2 regions of the Effusibacillus lacus genome follow, and region 1 is predicted to be linked to the other one. Evidence: riboswitches for the same ligand, from Rfam matches in the RefSeq annotation. Region 1 holds a riboswitch; the other holds the start of a gene.
The links. Region 1 has a riboswitch for cyclic di-AMP ahead of EFBL_RS00625 (C40 family peptidase). Riboswitches for the same ligand answer to the same signal wherever they lie in the genome.
Positions count from the first base shown of each region.

Region 1 (18,312 bases):
GCAACCGAGATCCAAACCGGCCAACGCTCGAGGATACGCGGAGTTTCGGCTGCATCTTCTGCAACGTCGCCCATCGGATATTCCTGTTCACCTTTCGGAGCTTTGAATGCAAGATAGAGCACAAGACCTACCTGCAGCATGGCTGCAAAGAACAGGAACGCACCGCCAAGAGCCGCGAGTTTATGAAAAGGAATCCAACTGAGAGCTGTCGGATCATTCATGTAAGTGGTACCGGCAGTACGGCGCGGTCCGCCCAACAAACCAAGGGTATGCATTGAACCGGACATGAAGATCATACCGATCGACCAGAGAACCGCTTGCAGTCTGCCCAGCTCGTTGGTTGTCCGGGTCATCTTCCGGCCAGTCAGGTGCGGAATCAACCAATAGCTTACACAGAAGAAAGTCAATGCAACCGCAGTACCTATGGTGAGATGGAAGTGACCGGTTACCCAGATGGTATTGTGAACCACTTGGTTTAACTGGTTACTTGCGTTAATGATACCGCCCGCACCGGCAGGAATAAACCAAAGCATAGCCAGGAACAGGGAGAAGAAACGGGCGTCCTTCCAAGGCAGCTTGCGGAACCAGCCGAACAGCCCGGTGGCACCTTTCGCACGTCCTGCCAGCTCAAAAGTGGCAAACATTGTGAATGCAGTAATCAGCGAAGGAATCGCAATGGACAATGTCAACGCAACATGCAGGAACTTCCATTTCGGATCAATACCCGGTTCCATCAATTGATGGTGGAACCCGATCGGAGTGGACAAAAGAACAAAGATGACGAACACCAGACGGGTAATGGAATCACTGAATACTTTCCCGCCGATAATTTTTGGCATGATCAGATACCAGGTCATGTAAGCCGGCATCAACCAGAAGTACACCAACGGATGTCCGAAGAACCACAACAGCGTGCGACTGAGAAGGACATTCACGGTGTCTACCATACCCAAGGACCAGGGAATCAACTGGAACAACACTTCAGCCGCAACCCCAAGGGTACAAATTTGCCACAATGTCATGGTTGCCACTGCGGTAAAGAGGAAAAGGGGTGAAAACTTGCCAGGGTTATTCCGTTTCCAGTTGCGATATTCGGCAAACATGCCCCAGCCGCCGATCCAGCTTCCCACAACTATCAGTGCGGCTCCAATATAGAAGAAGGGCGACGCTTTCATCGGTGCATAGAACGTAAACAGAACGGAAGCATCATTCATAAGAACGGTAATGACTCCCATTACGGTGCCAATCAACATCACCCAGAAACCAACCCAGCCAAGCTTTAATCCAAGCGGAGTCAGTTTGCCGTTTTGAACCCTTGCAATACCAGAGAACAGAAAACCTTCGATAAAGAATGTGGTGAACACCAGACCCATCAATACACCATGGGCGGTCAAGATCTGATAATAGTTAAGCCAGGTGGGCAGTGTAATCAATTGAGCTCGATCCAAGCCCTGAAGCAATCCCGCAATCGCTGCAATACCGAATCCGATAAATGCAACCAAGATATAGGAAAGGCTCAGCTTCGCCGCTTTTTGGTCCACTCTTACTTCTTGTGTCATTTGTGGTGTCACTCCTTTCCCCTTACTTTACGATAACTTTTGCCATCATCATGTGGTGAGCCGCACCGCAGTACTCGTTACACAGGATCAAGTACTCGCCCGGCTTGTCAAACGTATGGGTAACTTTGTTGACATGACCCGGTACAACCATCATGTTGACGTTTGTTCCAGGAATTTGAAAACCATGCACTACGTCTTTACTGGTGCTGATAAAAGTTACTTTCGATCCAACCGGAACTTCGATTTGATTGGGGTTATACCCGAAAGCAAACGAAACCATCACAGCTTCATATTCATTGGGTCCAACCTGTTTGAGACCTGGTTTGTCGAAGGGAGCGGTTTGTTCCACCTTTTTAGGATCTACCCTTTGAAGATCACTTGGTGGAGTCATTCCCATTGCAAACGCGTTAACAAAAAGAGCAACAATAAATGCAATAATTATTCCGCCGCCAAACATCAACCAATACTTTTCATAGCGATGAATGTGCATGCCGGAACCTCCTTTCCACTCCTTGGGCTGTTTTTAATTCCGACTCAGAAAAAGAAAGAACACACCAAGCCAACTCAGTGCGATAAAAGTGCCCAACAGCATCACCGAAGCAAAAGTGCCTTTCAGCGAAGGTTCTTTTTCCTCCGTGCCGGACTGTGGTGAAGTCGGGTTCGTGATGCGCGGTGTGGTTTCGCTCATGTCTTTTCCTCCCCTCTTATCCGTTCAAATATTTGTCAAACAAATTTATATAACTTTAATTCGAGTATAGGTTTAGAATTATTATTGCGGTATAGGGGAGTTCCCTGAAAAAACCATAGGGGAATTCCCTGATACGAAAAAAAACCTGTAAAATCAAGATTTCAAAGCAATTATGGAAATTTGTTGAATAATTAGAGGCAGACACAAAACGTTAAAAAAGCTTCTCTCGAAGCATATTCAGGAAGTTAGGGCGCAAAAAAACCGCCTGATTCGGTCAGGCGGTTTGAAGATGAATGAAGTTTGCTGTTTCAATATGTCGGATATGCGGTTAGAGACGTTTAGCTCCTATATATCGTGGGCCCCAATATGGATTATTCAACGGTACAATTTTGACTCCGGAAGAGCTTGTTGCCGAGATAAACTGGTTATCTCCTACGTAAATGCCCACATGGGAAGCGCCAGGAGCATAGGTGGTATGAAACACCAGATCCCCAGGTTGGAGCTCTGTGACAGGAGTGCCCAGCTTATAGATCTCAGCAGCTGTTCGAGGCAATTGAACACCGTTTTGGGCAAACACATAGTTTACGAATCCCGAACAATCGAACCCCTTGGGGCTTGTCCCGCCCCAAGCATAAGGAACCCCTACATATTTCTTTGCAATGTCCACGACACTGGAGACAGCGGCGGTTTGCTTTGTCTGAAAGCCGGAACGGGAGGCAAGTACGGGCGCAATCGGGGTATTTCCCTGTTTGCCCGTAATAATCAGGGCAGTCGCCGTATTCGAGTCCCAGTTGACTTTCATGCCAGCAGTCTCTGAGACAAAGCGAAGCGGCACATAGGTTCTGTTCTGCAGCAATACCGCATCTGTATCGAGCCGCACTGTTTTTCCGTTGACCTTCGCACGGTCATCTCCCGTCCGCAAGACAACCTCCATGTCGTTGTTCTTCAGGGTCACTTTAATTTCTTCGCCTTCCTCAACCCAATCAACCTTGTATCCCAACTTTTCCGATATGAAACGAACCGGAACCTGGGTTCGTTGGTGTTCGTCAATAAACGGCTGCGCGTCGGGAAATTGGACAAGCTGGTCATCCACTTGGATGTGAACGTTGTAGTCCGGTTGAGAGGAAGTCGAACCGGCCGCTTCCGCCGATGAAGACAGGAAAGTCAAAGCGGATACGGTCCCTGCAATCGTGAGGATTTTCAAAGATGCATTCACAAGCTGTTCCTCCTTTAGCCTCCGAGGTTAGTTGACGGGTTCGGGTAGAGGTACCCTATGCCAGCTAAGCAATTCACCCCATAAAAATGATCCCCCGTACCGACTGGGTCGGATTCGGCCTTATTTGTCGCTTTACAGATATTCGAGAACAACCCCTTCTTTCCTACCGTTGACGACAATCCAATTTATGGTAACGGCCGCTCCCTCCACTCATTCCCTGCCTTCAGTTAGATGCCACCTGCAAAAGGTAAGCAAAAATAGCACTGTATTCCAGGCTTATTTTTGAGGATTCAAAGGTACTCCCAGAAATAGGACTGTTTTTCAGCCCTATATGCTACTTCTGGTTTACTCACCTTGAGAATCCCCTGAATAAGACTGAAAATCAGCTCTATTTCTGAAGCGACAAACAAAAAATAAAAAATAAGGCTGACACTCAGCCTTATTTCCACAATAGATGCATTATGTAAACTTTTATTGCATTAAATACCCCAAAGCGGTTTCCGCCGTGTCTTTCCCCTGTTGAATGCAATCGGGCACACCGAGTCCCTTGTAGGCAGCGCCTGTGAAAAAAAGGCCAGGGTATTCTTTGGCAACTTCCTTCTCGAAAGCGGCCAACCGTTCAAGATGACCCACCGTATACTGCGGCATTGCCTTTCGCCAGCGGGTAATCCTCACAAAAATCGGTTCCGCTTCAATGCCCATCGAATCTTTCAGATCCCGCTTCACCTTCTCCAGAATCGATTCATCCGGTTCGTCGACGATATCTTCGTCTCCCGCACGGCCTACATAACAACGCATCAGAACTTTGTCCGGCGGGGCGGTATGCATCCACTTGGAAGAAATCCAGGTACAGGCCGTTATGTTCCGGCCTTCTTTCTTGGGAACCACAAACCCGGTACCATCAAGCGGATACGGAACGTCGGCGGCATGAAACGCCAACAGGACGTTGCCGACGGAAACATAAGGGATCTTCTCCAACAGTACCAAAGACGGAAACGACTGGGGCAAAACCCTGGCAGCATCGTAAGCCGGAGTGGTCACAATCACCGCATCCGCCTGAAACGTTTCCCCGTTCTCCGTCACGACTCGATACAATGCAGTACCGCCAGCAGCCTCATCCGTTTCTTTTTTAATCTCGCGAACCGCGGTCGAAGTATGGATCAATCCACGGCCAATCTCATCCGCCAGTTTGTTGACCATTTGCACCAGGCCGCCGCGCAGCCCGAAAAACATCGTAGTAACCAGCGGCTTTCGATCGGGAGAACCGGTTCCGGAGGAAGAGGGTGCTATGCCTTCTTCCGATTTCGGTTGCGGAACGGATTTCGCCGGGGCACTGCCCGCTTTCGCCTGCTTTGCCTGGGCCAGCATGCCGAGAATCAAACTGCCGTATTTTTTCTCCATCTGTTCAAACTGCGGATAGGTGGCACGCAAGCTCAGATTCCGGGTACTGCCTGCATAGATGCCGGCCAGCAGCGGTTCCGCCATCTGGTCCACCACTTCATCCCCCAGCCTGCGGGCCAGAAAACCTCCCAGCGATTGATCGCCGGAAGGTTTGCTGCGGGGGATCAGCAGATCCATGGCTGCACGGATTTTGCCTGATATCGTAAGCAGCCCGGTTGTGGCAAACGGAACGAACTGGGTAGGGATTCCAACGTTGAGCCCCGCCGGTATCCGATGCAGTTTTCCCTCATGCAGAATGTATGTCTTTTTGTTGTTTGGATTCGTCCCCACAATATCACCGGTCAGTCCCAGGTCACGGCACAGGTTCAATGCCGCCACCTTGCGGGCCAACAGAGCATCCGGCCCCTTCTCCATCACAAAACCTTCATGGATCTCTGTCGAGATTTTGCCCCCGAGCCGGTTGTCCCTCTCAAACAGAAGAACCCGCAAAGGGATCCCCTTTTCACGGGCTTGCTTTTGCAAATAATAAGCGGTGGTCAGACCGGTGATCCCGCCGCCGATCACGATGACCGTTTTGTCAGTCATGTCGATCATTCCTTTGCTGCATGTTGTCGCACCACAGTTGCCAGTGCCCGCAGGAAGTCCTCGTCTGCATTGAGCATGGCGGTCCGCACGAGTTTGATTCCCACCTCTTTCGCTAAGGCCTGGGCTTCGATGTCAATGTCGTACAGAACCTCTAAATGATCTGCTACAAATCCAAATGGACATATCACCACATTGTCTGTTCCCTGTTCTGCCAGTTCCCGTAAGACATCCAGGATATCGGGACCCAACCAGGGTTCCGGGGTCCGTCCTGCGCTCTGCCATGCAGTTCCCCAGTTGGAATGTCCGGCCCGCTGCGCGATGGCTGCTGCCGATTCCCTGATCTGATCCGGGTATGGGTCATTCATCTTGAGGATTCGTTCCGGCAAGCTGTGGGCTGTGAAAAGCACTTTGACCCCGGGTCTTTCCGCTTCTGAAAAATGGGACAGTGCATCCCGCAAACGCCTTTCCATGGCATCGAGATACAGTGGCTGCAGATGCCATTGACGTACATAGTGAATCCGGGGTCCGCCGTACTGCTCAACCCCTTTTTCCGCCGCTTCGATATATTTGGCAATGCTCATCGTGGAATAGTGCGGGGCAAACACAAAGCCGACCGCTTCCCGGATACCGTCTTCCACCATTTGCCTGACTGCGTCCTCCACAAACGGCGCGATGTGCTTTTTCCCGCTATACATACGATAGGTAACGCCGTCTCCATTGCCGTTCAGAATCCGGCCCAGGCCTTCAATCTGGTCATCCGTAATCTTGTTCAGCGGGGATACGCCACCGATGGCCTGATAGCGGTCAATCAAATCCTGCAGCAGTTCCGGCTCCGGCTTGCGTCCGCGACGGATGTGTGTGTAATACTCTTCCACCTGGTCCAGGTTGCGGGGAGTACCGTAATCCATTGCCAGAACTCCAACAATGCGGTTGCTCATATCCTCACCTGCACCTCTATTTCAACTTGGAAACGCTGTATTGATGAACGAATTCCGTCAGCTTCCGCAGGGTTTCCCCTTGCACTTCCGGGAAGATGCCGTGTCCAAGGTTAAAGATATATCCCGGATGGGCCATTCCCATATCCAGTATTTCCTTTGCTTTCTGTTCGATGACAGGCCAGGGGGCCAACAGCAGCGCCGGATCCAGATTGCCCTGCAGCGCAAACCCGGTTCCCACACGTTCCCGTGCCGAATCAAGCGGCACTCTCCAATCGACCCCAATTACGCTGACCGGAAGCTCCTTCCAAACGGTAAGCAGTTCCCCGGTGTTGATGCCGAAGTAGATGGTCGGGGCATCGATTTCCTTGAGCGCTTCAAAGATTCTCTTCATGGTTGGAAATACATACTGCCGGTAGTCACTTGGCGAGAGGCTGCCGATCCAGCTGTCAAAGATCTGGACCGCCTGGGCTCCTGCCGCCACTTGCCCCTTCATATATGTAATGATCATGTCTCCAAGCTTGTCCATCAGTGCGTTCCATACTTCAGGCGCTGAGTACATCATTTGCTTGGTCTTGTAATAGTTCTTGGATGGACCGCCTTCGATCATATAGCTGGCAAGGGTAAACGGCGCTCCTGCAAAGCCGATCAGCGGGACTTCCAGTTCCCGTTTGAGAATGCGGATCGTCTCCATGGTCTTCGGCAGGTCGCCTTCCGGATCCAGTTCCCTGAGACGGGTAACGTCTGCCATTTCTTTGATCGGATTCGCGATGACAGGACCGTACCCGCCCTTAATATCCACATCAACCCCCATGGCTTTGACAGGGATCATGATATCGGAAAACAAGATGGCAGCATCTGTGTTCAACTGTTTGACCGGCAAAATCGTCACTTCGGCACATACGTCCGGAATCTCGCAGATTTCCATCAGACTGTACTTCTCTCGGACTTTACGGTACTCGGGTTGATAGCGTCCCGCCTGCCGCATGTACCAGACAGGGATGTGTTCCACCGGCTGTTTCCTGCATGCTCGCAAAAAAGTATCATTAAATGCCATAGTTTCACCACTTTACCACTTGTTAGAATCACTTCAGTTATACCGCAAATCACCTTTCGGAGGCAAATGAACTTCTTGTGAAGACACCTTTCTCCCAAATCATTGGATGCGTCTTCACAGTATGGTATACTAATTCCCGAATGACATAGAAGGAGTGAAAGCCGACATGGGTGAATTCTTACATACACTGGACGGATGGTATGTCCTCCACGATTATAGAACTGTTGACTGGGCAAGCTGGAAAGCCCTCCCACGGGAAGAGCGGCAGGCTGCAGTCGATGAATTGCTTACCCTGATGCGCGGATGGCAATCGATTGAGGAGAAGAAAGAAGGAAGTACTGCTGCGTTCACCATCGTCGGGCAAAAGGCGGATCTGCTGTTCATGAACCTCCGCCCCACTTTGGAAGAACTGGGCGAACTGGAGACAGCCCTGAACAAAACCCGGTTTGCCGAGTTCCTGATTCCGGTCTACTCTTATGTATCCGTTGTGGAACTGGGCAACTACCTTCCGAAAGAAGGGGTCGATCCTTATGCGGACCCGGTCATTCAAAACCGCCTCTACCCCATTTTGCCCAAGATGAAAAATGTTTGTTTCTACCCGATGAACAAAAAGCGGGAAGGCAATGACAACTGGTACATGCTGTCTCTCGAACAACGCCGCGATCTGATGCGGGCCCACGGTCTGACCGGACGCAAATATGCGGGCAAAATTGTCCAGATCATCTCCGGTTCCACCGGCCTCGATGACTGGGAATGGGGCGTCACGCTCTTCTCCGACGACCCGCTCGAATTCAAAAAGATTGTAACGGAGATGCGCTTCGACGAAGTCAGCGCCCGCTTCGGCGAATTCGGCGAATTCCTGGTTGGAACGCGGATTGACGGGGAACAGCTGGCAAAATATCTGGAAGTGTGAGGGGACAAACTGTTTTTGTTACGGAGTGATTCTTTATGAAGAAAATCGAGGCTATCATCCGTCCGGAGAAACTGCAGGATGTGATATCGGAACTGCGTGAAGTGGGTATCACCGGTTTTACCGTGATTCAGGCACAAGGACGGGGCCAACAAAAGAATTCTACCGGGGTGTACCGTGGCCACACCTACTCCATAAACCTTCATCCAAAACTCAAAATGGAGATTGTCGTCTCTGATTCCTTCGTGAAACCGGCCATTGACGCCATAATCAAAGCTGCCCAAACGGGTGAAATGGGAGACGGAAAAATTTTTGTCTACCCTGTACAGGAAGCCTACAACATTCGTACCGGAAAAATTGATGAAACCATCGACGAATTAAAGTAACGATTTCCCTCTGGCAGCAGAGGGATATTTTTTTTATAATTTATGTCATATAATATAACATATAATGTTGACAAACATAACACTAATTGTATACTAGAACTAATTGATCACTAAAAAGGGGGTTGTTCCAATGGATGTAACAACCGGTTTAAATACCATATGGGTGATACTTGCCGCTGCCATGATCATATTCATGGAGGGGGGGTTCAGTTTGCTGGAAGCGGGTTTGGTCCGAACCAAAAACGCTGTCAATGTCACAATGAAAATCTTTGTCGACCTGACATTCGGCGCCTTGGCATTCTATGCGATAGGTTACGCCCTCATGTTTGGAGCGGATTGGCTGGGGCTGATCGGCCTTCAGTTCAACGCAACCAGCGAAGGAACAACCCCTAACGGTTTGCCATTGTCAGCGGTTGTCCTGTTTCAGATCGCCTTTGCCATGGCTGTAGCCTCCATCATCTCGGGGGCCGTAGCGGAACGGATGAAATTCCCGGCTTATATTGTCATTGTGATACTGGTTTGTGGGCTGCTGTACCCAATTTCCGGCCATTGGGTATGGGGCGGCGGATGGCTCCAGCAGTTGGGCATGAAGGATTTCGCCGGGTCAGCGGCCATACATGCAATGGGTGGTTTCGCCGCACTGGCCCTGGCCATGATTCTCGGTCCAAGAAAGAATCGCTTCAACAAAGACGGCAGCGCGAATGTCTTCGCGCCGAGCAATATTCCCTTGGCTTCCGCCGGCGGCTTTATCCTTTGGTTCGGCTGGTTTGGATTTAATGCGGGAAGTACTTTAAATGCACTGGACGCCAACTTGTCCAGCATTGCTCTTAATACGTTCCTGGCTGCAGCAGCAGGCGGAGCTTCCGCCATTCTCTTCAGTATGGCTCGCTTTAAAGCGGCGGACCCAAGTATGGCGATCAACGGCTCCCTGGCGGGGTTGGTGGCCATTACCGCCGGATGTGCGTTTGTGGGACCCAAATCAGCCATTCTGATTGGTCTGATTGGCGGGGTTCTCGTAATTCTGGCAACTGGTTGGATTGACAAGTTGAAAGTGGACGACCCCGTAGGGGCTGTTGCGGTACATGGATTCAACGGGGTTTTTGGCACTTTGGCGGTGGGTCTGTTTGACCTGAGTGAGGGTCTGTTGACAACCGGCAATACGGATCTGCTTCTGATTCAGTTGTTAGGTGTTGGGGTCGTTTCCGTGTGGGGATTCGGTTCCGCATATCTGGTGGGGCAACTGATCAAGAGGACCATCGGAATCCGGGTGACGGCTGCCGAAGAGGAACAAGGCCTTGATATCGTGGCACATGGCATTCCCGCATACAACGAACTGGAGAGATTCAGCGATGCGAATCCGGTTCCCGGCTTCCATGTCCCGGTTCCCGAACCGAGTCCCAAACCGGTCTTGCAGGAGTAGTGATACGCCCCAGCCTTAGGTAACTTATCTTAGGCTGGGGCGTGTGTTGTCTGTATGAGATTGTGTCGGCACTTCCTTGCCATGACTCGAAGCACCTTCCGCAAGGAAGGGCGGGCTACAGTTTCTCGATTACCTTGTCGATCAATCCATACTCCAAAGCTTCCTGCGCCGACATGAAGTTGTCACGGTCCCTAAACATAACACGTTCAACCTAAGAGTCCTTCAATCAGCACGACCCGCGCAGGTGCCGCTTCCGTCTTGAGCAATTTGATGGGAGCCCCCACCAGAAAGTAGCCCCCTTCAGGCACTTCTCCCAAGCGCAACCCCTCAATCACCACAATGTCAGCTGCAAACAATGTCTTGTGGGTTGGATGGCCCGGTTGGCTGCGTTCAACTCCCAAAGCGTCAATGCCAACACCCCTGACCCTGCAATCACTAAGAAAACGGGCACCGTCCTCCGCCAGGTAGACAAACTCCGGGTCAAATTCGTCCTTCAGAGAATTGCGGGTCTTGAGCAAGATGAATTCGCCTTCCCGAATGTCGAAGGGTTTCAAATCGCCGCGTCCGATTCCCCCCTCAGTCCTGGTAAGATCTAATACGCGGCAAGGACCGACAAACCGCTCCACGGGGAATACCCGCATGGAATCCCCGTTCGGCATCATATGGAGAGGCGCATCCGCATGTGTCCCCGTGTGGACATCCATGTCAATCCTCGATTCCCTGGCGGTCGCTGTGTCGAAATCCTGCACCACCCGGATCTTCGGCTGTTTCTCCGGCTTATTTTTGTATACGGGCATGCCTTCAAAGATCGGCATGGATACATCGTACACTTTGTACACAAATCTACCCCCTCGTCAGTACGGGAAACTGCTCAACCGGATGGACCAGGTGCGGGGCTTGCTCAACCGCCTGAACCAAGGGCTGGGCTTGCGGGTCATAGACCGGAAGCCATTTGGCGCCGTTCTGGGCCAATAATCGATCCGCCTCGTCCGGCCCCCATGAACCGGCTGCATAGAAAGACAAGGGCAGATCGAACCGCTCCCAGGCCTTTCTGATGGGATCGACGAACTTCCAGGCCAGCGATACCTCATCCCACCGTGTGAAGAAAGTGGAATCCCCTTGAATCGCATCCAGCAGCAGCCGTTCATAGGCTTCCGGCGATTCCTGGCCACAGTTGTTGCAAAACTCCATGGCAATTGGGATCACGTCCCGGTCTGTCCCCTGCTTTTTTGCGTTCAGAAGCATATAGATGCCTTCCTCCGGGTTGATCCGGATAATGAGCAGGTTGGGGCCGAGATCCCCTTTTTTATTGAAATAGATATTGGGCATGTCTTTGAACCGGATCACTATTTCTGTCACCTTTTTCGGCATTCGTTTTCCAGTCCGTATGTAAAATGGGACACCTGCCCAACGGAAGTTGTCTACATACAATTGCGCCGCCACATAGGTCTCCGTAAGAGACTCGGAATTCACATTCGGTTCCTGGCGATACCCCGGAACCGGTTTGCCATTCACAGTTCCCTCTCTATATTGCCCCCGCACCACATAGTGACGGACCTCCTCTTCCGTATAGCGGCGAAGGGAGCGCAGCACCTTCACTTTTTCGTCGCGGATCGCTTCCGTATTCAGACGGCTGGGCGGCTCCATGGCAGTCATCATGACCATTTGCAGCATGTGGTTTTGCACCATGTCGCGAAGAGCTCCCGCCTGCTCGTAGTAGGATGCGCGGTCTTCCACCCCCACCGTTTCACTGGCTGTAATCTGAATGTTGTCAATGTGACGATTGTTCCAAAGCGGTTCAAACAGGGAGTTGGCAAACCGGATGACCTCAATGTTCTGAATCATTTCCTTGCCCAAATAATGATCGATCCGGAAGATTTCCTCCTCCTCAAAGGACTGCCGGATTTGCTCATTGAGCGCCTTGGCGGAGGGATAATCGTGGCCAAAAGGCTTCTCGATGATCAGCCGTTTCCCCACTTGGGCGCTGGCCACCCCTGAGGATTTGAGGTGGTTGGTAACCGGCCCGAACAAATCGGGAGCAATCGCAAGATAAAACAAGCGGTTCCCGGCACGTCCAAGCTCCTGTTCCTTCTTCCCGACTACGGACAGCAGTTCCTTGTACGCCTCCGCATTCTTTACATCCAGTGATACATACTCAAACCGCCCGATAAAACTCATCCACTCCCGCTCTTCCACAGAAATCCGGGAATGGGTCCGAACCGCATCATGGACCATCTGGTGAAAATCAGATTGTCCGATCGGTGAGCGACCCACTCCAACCACAGCAAAATGGTGCTGCAACAAGTTGGTACGATAAAGTCCATATAGGGCCGGAAACAGTTTGCGTTTCGCCAGGTCTCCCGTTGCCCCGAAAATCACCAGCACAAAGGGAAGTGAATTGTCTGAATGTGTAGGCACTTGCCAGCAACTCCCGTCTGCAGATTCCAAATTTGACTGTTTGTAGTCTGTCCTTTTGCCGCAGATTAAATAAATCGACACCAAATGTACGGAATGAAACCGCACTCTTGGGAAAAACTAGGAATGGCGAAACAGGAACAAGGAACCAACTTGCGGGAGGAATCGGAAATGGAGTATACCTGCTATTATTGCGAGCACAAGACCGACAAGGTGCATCACGTAACCTTGTACGAAAAGGATCGGGAACACGATGAACTTCTGTGCCCGGAATGTTATTCCGAGTGGCTGGCGTCGTTGAAGGGTTAGAAGAAACCCCAGACCGTTTCATTACGGCCTGGGGAAATCCAAGGGTCAGACAGCATTTTGTTATCGAATCTCTTTTTCAATGAACAACTGAATCCGTTCCCGAATCGCATCCCGCACTTCGCGGAACTTCTGCCGAACCTCTTCTTCCGTTCCCGTGGCTTTTGCCGGGTCTTCAACCCCCCAATGCATCCGCTTGACATGCGGGGGAGTTACGGGGCATTTGTCATTGGCATCCCCGCAAAGGGTGATCACATAATCCGCTTTATTGAGAATTTCAGGATCAATCAGATCGGATGTCTGGCTTGAGATGTCGATGCCTGCCTCCTTCATAATCTCCACAGCTCGTGGATTGAGACCATGGGTCTCAATGCCGGCACTGTAGACTTCCACTCTGTCACCCCCGAAATGCTTGCCCCACCCTTCCGCCATCTGGCTGCGGCAAGAGTTTCCCGTGCACAGAAAATAAACGATCTTTTTCCTGTCCGCCATGGTCGTCACCCTTTCATCCGCTTTAGTTCCGGAGTTTTAAAGAATTTCTTTTGAAACCAGAGCGCCACATTGACCAGAGCGATCATCACCGGCACCTCCACCAACGGCCCGATTACGGCGGCAAACGCTGCCCCGGAGTGAATCCCGAACACCCCGACCGCTACGGCAATCGCCAGTTCAAAATTATTGCTGGCAGCCGTGAAAGAAAGGGTTGTGGTCACCGGGTAATCGGCACCGGCTTTTTTCCCCATGTAGAAAGAAATCAGGAACATCAGTATAAAGTAAATGAGAAGCGGGATTGCAATCCGCACCACATCCAGCGGCAACTGAACAATGACCTCTCCTTTGAGCGAGAACATGACGATGATCGTGAACAGCAGTGAAATCAAAGTGAGGGGGCTGATCCTGGGGATAAACACCGTTTCATACCAGGAACGCCCTTTCAGCTTCACGAGGGAGTAACGGGTAATCATTCCGGCCAAAAAAGGGATCCCCAAATAGACGAACACACTCTTTGCCACTTCTCCGATTGTGATGTTGACGATCATCCCCTGCAGCCCGAACAGGCCCGGCAGGACGGTCACAAAGAGGTAGGCGTAGAACGAGTAGAAAAACACCTGAAACAGGGAATTGAAAGCCACCAATCCGGCGGCATATTCGGTATCGCCTTTGGAAAGATCATTCCACACAATGACCATGGCAATGCAGCGGGCCAGGCCAATCATGATCAGTCCCGCCATGTATTCGGGATACCCGTTCAGGAACACGATGGCCAGGACAAACATCAGGATGGGACCGATCACCCAGTTTTGCAAAAGAGACAGCCCCAATACCCTGCCGTCTTTAAACACCCGGCCCAATTCTTCATACCGGACTTTGGCAAGTGGAGGGTACATCATCAAGATCAGGCCGATGGCAATCGGAATGGAAGTGGTGCCCGCCTGAAACTGATTCAGGTACGTCACAAACCCTGGAAACAAATACCCTGCACCTATTCCAGCCACCATCGCGGCAAAGATCCAAAGGGTCAAGTACCGATCAAGGAAAGACAATCTCTTATTCACAAGCAACCAACATCCCCTTCTCTTCCAGTTTCTTAAGCTCTTCCGACATATCCGGCAAACGGTCCAACAGGGTTCCGAGGTCCTGAATCTTATCACGATTGAGGGAATAGAACACCCATTGTCCCCTTCTTGTTTCTTTGACCAGACCCACTGATTTTAACCGGCTCATGTGTTTGGACACAGCCGGTTGAGAGATGTTGAAAATCGGGACCAGTTCACATACGCAGCAATCCCGCACTCTCAGCAGGGACACGATTTTCAGCCGGGTCGGATCACCGAGGGCCTTGAACAACTCGGCCATCTTGTCGAATTCCATTCGGAATCACCTTCTTTCCATGAACTCAAAATAACATAACCATATGGTTATATCAATATGATTTTTGAGAACTTTTCCGTTAAATATAAAAACCCTGCGAGGTTCCGCAGGGAGAGGAATTAAGTCTTGTACGTGGTTTATCGGTCAGTCCGAACCGTCGTCAAGTTCTTTTCAACGATTTCCACTCTTATGGAACGGCCGGTTAGATCCACATCGGGTGGAGCAATCAGGCGCAGATGAACTGTTGCGCTCTCTTTCGGTCTGATCCGGGTGATGGTTTCATTGTGCAAATCAACAAAATACTTGTAAGTGAAAGGATCCATATCCTCATCCGCCGGATTTTTCGGAAAAAACACCATGGCCATCACATCGGCAAGCTGCAAGTCCGCAGAGTGCTTGTTCGTTACTTTGACTTCGATATCGAAATATTGCTTCCGTTCCCCTTTCACATTGACGGATTGAATTTTCCAGGAGACGGCAGGCCGCTTCCAGGTCAGAGCCGGCAAACCGGGAAAATCGGACTGGGCGTTGTGACGGTAAACAAACGTCAGATGCGGAGGCCGGTCAATCAACCCGTTTGCTGAAGGGACAGGGGTCGGACGAAATTCCCATTTGACAGTCTTTCCGGGTTCCACAGGCTGATTGGGTCCGTCAACAAAATAATACCAAGTGTCAGAACCTCTGGATTCGCCGGTTTGGGAGGGAAAGAACAGGACTCCCTGAACCTGGTTATTGGTTAAGGGGAAAGCACCCATATTTCTTATGGTTGCATATACGGTCCGGCCGTCCGATTGGATTTTCTCCACTTCCACAGAGGCAACCCGCCAGGCAATGATTGGCTGTGCATCCCGTTTTTCGGCTACTTTCGCCGATTTTTGATTTTCCGTCATGTTGTTTATCACAGAATCGGATTTCCCTCCGATAAGCGGAGTCAGCAGAAAGACAATCATTGCCGCGGTGGAAACCAGAAACGTTCCGCCCCCCGCCAGGATTCGAAATTGCCTGTTCCGCTTCTGTCGTTTTGCTTTGTTCAGGATTTTGTCATGCAGCTCTTTGGAAAAAGGCATGGCGGGGCCGCTTTGCAGTGCGTCCCGCAGTTTATCCTCAAACGGGTCCATTGTCATCGTTCACCTTCCTGCCAATTTGTGTCTCCAGCTTTTCCCTCGCGCGCTTCAATCTTGTTCTCGCCGTTTCTTCCTTTATCCCGAGTATTTCGGAGATTTCAGAGATCGGGAATCCTTCGCGATAGTACAAAACCACAACCTCTCTGTACTTGACGGGCAATTGGAAGACGGCATCCCAAATCAATTTTTTGAAGATGGAATCCATCACCTGTTCCTCAGCAGATGCGGATGCCTGCGAATGCAGGGACAACGGGTCCGCACTGGGAAGCAATTTGCGGAACAGAGCGGATCGCAAATGATCTTTGGCGCAATTGATCGTGATCCGATAAATCCAGGTTTTCAGAGAACTTTGATACTGAAACCGGTCAAGGTGGGCAAATGCTTTCAGAAATGCGTCCTGAGCAATATCCTCCGCCTGCATCCGGTCTTTGACGTAAGAATAGGCCAGATTGATTACATCCTGGCCGTACTCCGACATTAACTCCTCCAATTGAGCGTAACGATCCTCCCATACGGAGTGATAATACTGTTTGTGTCCGAGGATTTGTTCATTCATTTCCGTTTTCCCGTCTCCCGATTTTTTGGGCCTCATGTTTGATCCTGCCTATTTGACGAAATTATTGTCTGAAATGGTTCATAAAATTACAGTCGACAAAAAGTAGGAATACCACAAAGTTGTGGCAAACACGTCAACCAGCACAAAATAGGAAAACTCCATCAGCGGATGTCTGTCCTCCAGTCTCTTTCTCCACAGGCGGGTCGACAGGTAACTGATAAGGAAGATCATGCCTGTCAATATATACGGAGAATACCATTGGGTCATGTAAGCGGGCATCAGTTTCACCGCATGCGGTTTATAAAAGTCCCCGATAAAGAGGATCTTCATGATAAGATACAGGCCCGTTGCGATCCAGAAATGAACCCGCGCCTTCGCCATAAAATGGTGTTCCCTGAAAAACAGTACCGCTAACAGATAGGCATAGGACAGCGGGAACCACTTAAAGGTAATCAGCACCGCCACAAGCGATATCCCGATTAGCAGCGGCAACGCCTTAAGCGACCAGATGTAATCCTCCTTGCTCAGCACGTTCATACGTTCCCGGTAATTGGGACTGTCCGTTGTGTAAAACACATCGTAGGAACGTCCGTTAAGTGAAAGCCATAGAACCTGTGTATGACCAAGGTCGTTTTTGGCATACACCGGTTCCATTGGGATGCCCCGCATACCGGACACAAGCGCTTGGGAAACCGGGGTCCCATTTTCGAAGGTGATCAGATAAGGTTCCAGATGATCGAACCGGTCCTTCACAAAGGATGATACAAGTGCGAGTTGCAATCGATCGGACTGTTGCGGGAATACATAGGCCCCGTATACATCGGTGGTAGTTTTGCCGTCAGCCAGACTGACCGACACTTTCCCTTCGGAAACGGGAGAAAAAGTGTGCAACGGTATGGAGACGTAAGTAAGCGTCACCTTGGATGTTTTGGTTGATTCAATGGCATAGAAAAGATAGAAAGAAGTAGAGTCCAGTCCTGCATCGAAATCATGGAATTTGGAGTAATCGGAAAGCCGCACCGTTTTGGCCTTCAGTATCCGTTCCATTTTCCCGCTTGCCGGGTCCGCTTGCGCATACCAAATTTCATAACTGTCACTTCCTTTTGCCCAAACGCCAATGGACAGTTTGCCCTGCCTGTCGGGAATCGCTTTAAGATTGGTCACGCCCGCTATGGGCAGGGAAGCGATGGACTCGGCCCCTTGTTCCATCAGTTGTCCCACTTCTACCGAATCGTTATTGCTCCAGACCAGAAGGGGGAATTGGCTCTTTCGGTCTACCACATCAAACGCAGTCACCTGTTGTTTGACAATCATTTGCCTGGGGCCCCATTTGTCCTGAGACCATGGACTTCCATACAGATGGTTGTCGCTGCCTATCCAGTAGGCCCTCTCTTTTGCCCATCTGGGATAAAGCATGTCTTGATCAGGCAGTGGGCGATTGAACACCTGGCTGTTTCCATGTTCATCCAGAGTGACATAAGTGATGGCTGCCCCGGACTTGTAGGCAAATTGATTGCTGTCTACAGGTTGGACACTTTGTTTGACAGAAGCGGGCGGAAGCTTCGACTCCCTTCCGAAAGGTTCGGGAAAGGGCAAAAACTGCTGCCGGGTCAGCATGAACGTTTGAACGGTAATACAGAATAAAGCTATCAGGATAAATGGCAAATATTTCGTCAATTTCATAAGTGCTGTCCTCACATTTCTACGAATCTAAGACTGACACGAATCCCTGGTTCTGGGAATTTGCGGTCACCTCTCATTATAAAATAAAATTGAATTTAAGGTGAGCATACTTGATCATTCAAAATGGATTCAATACAAGCCGGAACATATCCACCTTGTGCACGCTGCCATTCCTATCCAATCCCTGCCCGCTCATTTG
Region 1 is NZ_BDUF01000003.1:86,012-104,323, forward strand. It holds gene EFBL_RS00610 (b(o/a)3-type cytochrome-c oxidase subunit 1) at 1-1,559, opposite strand, end outside; gene EFBL_RS00615 (cytochrome c oxidase subunit II) at 1,582-2,049, opposite strand; gene EFBL_RS00620 (cytochrome c oxidase subunit 2A) at 2,083-2,247, opposite strand; gene EFBL_RS00625 (C40 family peptidase) at 2,576-3,463, opposite strand; cyclic di-AMP (ydaO/yuaA leader) riboswitch at 3,465-3,593, opposite strand; gene hemG (protoporphyrinogen oxidase) at 3,935-5,449, opposite strand; gene hemH (ferrochelatase) at 5,455-6,387, opposite strand; gene hemE (uroporphyrinogen decarboxylase) at 6,404-7,441, opposite strand; gene hemQ (hydrogen peroxide-dependent heme synthase) at 7,608-8,354, shown strand; gene EFBL_RS00650 (P-II family nitrogen regulator) at 8,390-8,737, shown strand; gene EFBL_RS00655 (ammonium transporter) at 8,868-10,157, shown strand; gene EFBL_RS21765 (ATP-dependent Clp protease proteolytic subunit) at 10,273-10,356, opposite strand; gene EFBL_RS00665 (cyclase family protein) at 10,364-10,972, opposite strand; gene zwf (glucose-6-phosphate dehydrogenase) at 11,001-12,575, opposite strand; gene EFBL_RS00675 (hypothetical protein) at 12,699-12,881, shown strand; gene arsC (arsenate reductase (thioredoxin)) at 12,942-13,370, opposite strand; gene arsB (ACR3 family arsenite efflux transporter) at 13,376-14,434, opposite strand; gene EFBL_RS00690 (ArsR/SmtB family transcription factor) at 14,427-14,750, opposite strand; gene EFBL_RS00695 (hypothetical protein) at 14,888-15,874, opposite strand; gene EFBL_RS00700 (sigma-70 family RNA polymerase sigma factor) at 15,855-16,466, opposite strand; gene EFBL_RS00705 (hypothetical protein) at 16,509-18,113, opposite strand; gene EFBL_RS00710 (metallophosphoesterase) at 18,214-18,312, shown strand, end outside.

Region 2 (4,415 bases), on a different contig from region 1:
CCGCCAGCAGCCTCCCGAAAAAAATAAACCCGATCTGATCGCAAGTGGCCGCTTCATCCATATAATGGGTGCTGACCAGCACGGTAATCCCCTGTCGCGCCATCCCATGGATGATATCCCAGAAGACACGGCGGGAAACGGGGTCCACGCCCGCAGTCGGTTCATCAAGGATGAGCAGCTCCGGTTTGTGCAGCAGGGCACAGCAGAGTGCCAAACGCTGCTTCCAGCCGCCAGACAGCGTACCGGACAGTTGTTTCTCCCGACCCGCCAGATCTGCCAGCTCGATTAACTCTTGGATGCGGACGGCTGCTTCTTTCGGTGAGAGCCCATAGATCCCCGCGTAAAAATCAAGGTTTTCCTTCACCGTAAGATCTTCGTACAAGCTGAACTTCTGCGACATATACCCGATTCGCTGTTTGATGGATTCGGAGTCTTTGACAATGTCAAAGCCCAGAACCTGCCCGCTTCCCGATGTGGGTGTCATCAATCCGCAGAGCATCCGGATGGTGGTCGATTTGCCCGAGCCGTTCGGCCCTAAGAACCCATAGATGCTCCCTTTCGGAATGGAGATGGTCACATTGTCGACAGCACGCCGATTCCCGAAGTCTTTCGTCAATCCCTCGCAGCTGATCGCATATTCCATGCCGGGTTACCTCCCATCGGCAGAGGACACGCGGATATCAGCCGGCATTCCGGGCTTTAGTTCCCCCATTCCTTCACTTAACCGGACGGTCACCGCAAACACCATTTTCGTCCGTTCCTTGGTGGTTTGCACATTCTTTGGGGTAAACTCCGCTTTCTCACTGATTCGCACGATCTTCCCGGCAAAGGATTTGTCCGGATAGGCATCCACCTGCACGGTCACTTCCTTGCCCACCTGAACCAGATTCAGGTCAGCCTCCGGAACGTACATCGTGACCTCAAGATTGGTGGGGTCCAACACGGTAAACAGCAGAGTGCCCGGCTTCACCATTTCCCCCAATTCCACATGCCTGCGCAGGATGATCCCTTTGATGGGGGAGCGAACGTCCGATTTTTCCAGTTGTTCTTTGACTTGTTCGAGCCTTGCCTGCGCCTGGTCTTTCTGGGCCAACAGATTCCGGATCGTGTATGCGGTTGAGCCCTCTTCCAGGAGGGACAATTGCGCTCTTGCCGACTTTTGCTGAGCGGACGCTGCCTGCACCTGCGCCTGCGCCGCCGCCACCTCGCCGTTGACCGCATCAATCTGCGCCAGGCCTGCCTGGTATTGGGCTTCCAACTGATTCACACGGGTCTTTGCCTGATTCAGCAGTTCTTTCTGGGTATCCCACTCTCTTTCCGATATGGCCTTGGCGGCATATAACGTCTCCGCGTTCTTGAACTGCTTCTCCTGATAGGCCAATGTTTCCCGGGCCCCGTCCAATTGGCTCTTGAGCTGCGCAACTTGTGCCTGCATCTGCTGCAAAGTGGCACTGGCCTGTTTCATTCGGGCTTTGGACTGGCTTGCCAGTGCGTCAAACTGGTTGATGGAAGCCACCGCCTGCTGAATCTGCTGGTTGCGGGTCCCCGCCTGGGCTTCTTCAAGTCTTGCCAGGGCAGCGTCCCGGGCCGCTTCCGCTTCTTTCACCTGCCAGTTTAAGATCTTGTCGTCAACTTTCGCGAGGATGGTATCGGTGGTAATCGCATCTCCCTCTTCCTTGTCCAGAGCCACGATCGTTCCGGACACCTGGGCCACCACCGGAATTTCCCTGCCTTCAATCGTTCCCGCAAAAGTCTGCTCCTCCGAACAGCCTGTCGTGACTAACAGCAAGAACACTGCCGTGGCTTTCATGATTTTGGTTCTCATCCAGACATCCTCCTCTCGCACAAAAGTGAGTAATCACTCACTTTGCAATTTTAACCTACTCTTGTTTGAGTCTCCCGTCAAGGGGGAGTTTCTGAAATATTTTAAACGGAACTTCCTTTTTTGCGTGAGCTTTCATTTTCAAGTTAAGGAATAATCAAAACAGGCTTGTATCCGTTTTCATCGTGTTTTTTGGCAATTGCAATTTATCGGATCTGGAATTATGTTCAGGGAAGATTTTCATATCGTATTACGCTGAGTCGAAAGAGCGGGGGAACCACATTTTTTGGGGTGAATCGCAGAAACTGCGTAGGGCAACTCCACTGCCCGAATCCGTCAGCTAACCCCGTAAGCGTAGCTGGAGAGGAGGAATCAACTTGAGTTTGTCATGCCTATGACTACAAGGGAAATACTACCTTTGTGGTTTTTTTTGTTCCTTGTTTTCCAAATAAACGAAATCCGAAGGAAGGTCAGTACCCATTATGACAATTGATCAGATTAAACGCTTACTAATCGGCTCGCCATTACGTACCCGGCAATTGACCCATGAAAAATTGCCCAAATGGAAAGCGTTGGCTATCTTCTCTTCAGACGCTCTTTCATCGGTGGCCTACGCTACGGAAGAGATTTTACTCGTGCTGTCCATCATCGGGATCAGTGCTTATGTTTATTCCATCCCAATTGCGATCAGCATTTTGGTATTGTTGCTTGTCGTTACCCTTTCATACCGTCAAATCGTTCATACCTTCCCCTCAGGCGGGGGAGCGTATGTCGTTGCCAGGGAGCACTTGAATATACCTTCAAGTCTAATGGCTGGTGCGGCATTGATGATCGACTATGTTTTGACAGTTGCCGTCAGCATTAGTTCCGGTGTAGCAGCGCTGATATCCGCCTTTCCCGTGTTGATTCCATGGAAAGTGGAGCTTGCTGTTTTTCTGGTGCTCACCCTTATGCTCTTGAACTTGCGGGGAATCCGTGAATCGGCCACAGTATTCGCTTACCCCACCTACCTCTTTATTTTTTCGATCTTGGTTATGATCGGTGTAGGAGGGACCCAAATCTGGAAAGAGGGCTGGCATGGTTATGAAGTCCAGGCTGCAAACCAGATCGGCGACATAGTTACATGGACAGGCGCTTTATTGTTGCTCCGCGCGTTTTCTTCAGGATGTTCCGCTTTGACAGGAGTTGAAGCGATCAGCAACGGTGTCCCGTCTTTTCGTTCTCCGGCTCCTCGCAATGCGGCCATCACCATGATGTGGATGTCTCTTTTGCTTGGGGCGATGTTTTTTGGAATTACGCTGCTGGCATATGCTTTCGGTATAGCCCCAAAAGAACATGAGACCGTTGTATCCCAAATTGCGGAGCACGTATTTGGACGGGGGCCACTTTATTACCTCATTCAAGTGGCGACAATGCTCATTCTGTTTTTGGCCGCCAATACCAGTTTTACCGGATTTCCACAGTTAACTTCCATCATTGCCCAAGACCGATTCCTTCCTCGTAATTTGGCCATGCGAGGCGATCGTCTTGTGTTTTCAAACGGGATCGTATTGTTAAGTGTGCTGTCCATTCTGCTTATTATAAGTTTTAATGGCGACACGCACGGCTTGATTCCTTTATATGCGGTAGGTGTCTTCCTGTCCTTTACCATTGCTCAATGGGGATTGGTAAAAAGATTCCTGAACGAGAAAAGCAAGAGACTATTCCGTATTGCGGTGACCGGGCTCGGAACAGTAATTACCGGACTGGTTACGCTGATCACGCTTGTTTCCAAATTTAGCGAAGGGGCGTGGATGGTCGCGTTTGCCATACCCTTGTTGGTTTGGATGTTTTATCTGATCCGAAACCATTATGACGAAATTGGCAAGGAATTACGCGTAGATCTGCACTCGCTTCCGAAGAAAGTCAAGACGAAAGTGATTATCCCGATCTCCGGAATCAGTAAAGTGGTAGCTCAATCGATTGCGTATGCAAAAGGCATTTCGGATGATGTTGTGGTCGTAACAGTCGATTTTGACGACGAACATGCAGCACAAATGCGGGAAAAGTGGGAGAAATGGAACCCGAACGTCCCATTAATTATTTTGCGTTCCCCTTACCGGACCTTGATTTCGCCGCTTTTAAAGTACATTGATACTCTTGAAAAAGAAAAAGAAGAGGATGAGTTTATTACGGTACTTGTCCCACAATTCATCGTCAAGAAATGGTGGCATGCATTATTGCACAACCAAACGGCATTGTTACTCAAAGCCGTACTGATTTATCGAAAAGATGTGGTTGTATCAACCATACCGTTTCACTTGCACCACTAATTTCCCATAAATCATTGAAAACAGGTCACTACAGGAGCCGAGGTCCATCAAGTGACCTGTTTTCGTGCATGGCCAGTTGCCCAATTACTACACCGGATAAACCGGATGTTTTCGTTCGGAGAACACCAGATACTTGGAAGAATACGCCTCAAACCGTTTGATCAGCTCATCCCGCAGGGAATTGGCCGGGATGATTCCGTCCACCACCAGTTCCGATGCCAGCCGGTAGATATCAATGTCCTGCCGGTATTCTTCCCGTTTCTCTTCGATAAAGGCGGCCC
Region 2 is NZ_BDUF01000046.1:43,089-47,503, reverse strand. It holds gene EFBL_RS08915 (ABC transporter ATP-binding protein) at 1-643, opposite strand, end outside; gene EFBL_RS08910 (HlyD family secretion protein) at 650-1,825, opposite strand; cyclic di-AMP (ydaO/yuaA leader) riboswitch at 2,066-2,193, shown strand; gene EFBL_RS08905 (APC family permease) at 2,311-4,134, shown strand; partial or broken gene EFBL_RS21170 (carboxyl transferase domain-containing protein) at 4,222-4,415, opposite strand, start outside.
Region 2: another riboswitch for cyclic di-AMP. It lies ahead of EFBL_RS08905 (APC family permease); the one in region 1 lies ahead of EFBL_RS00625 (C40 family peptidase).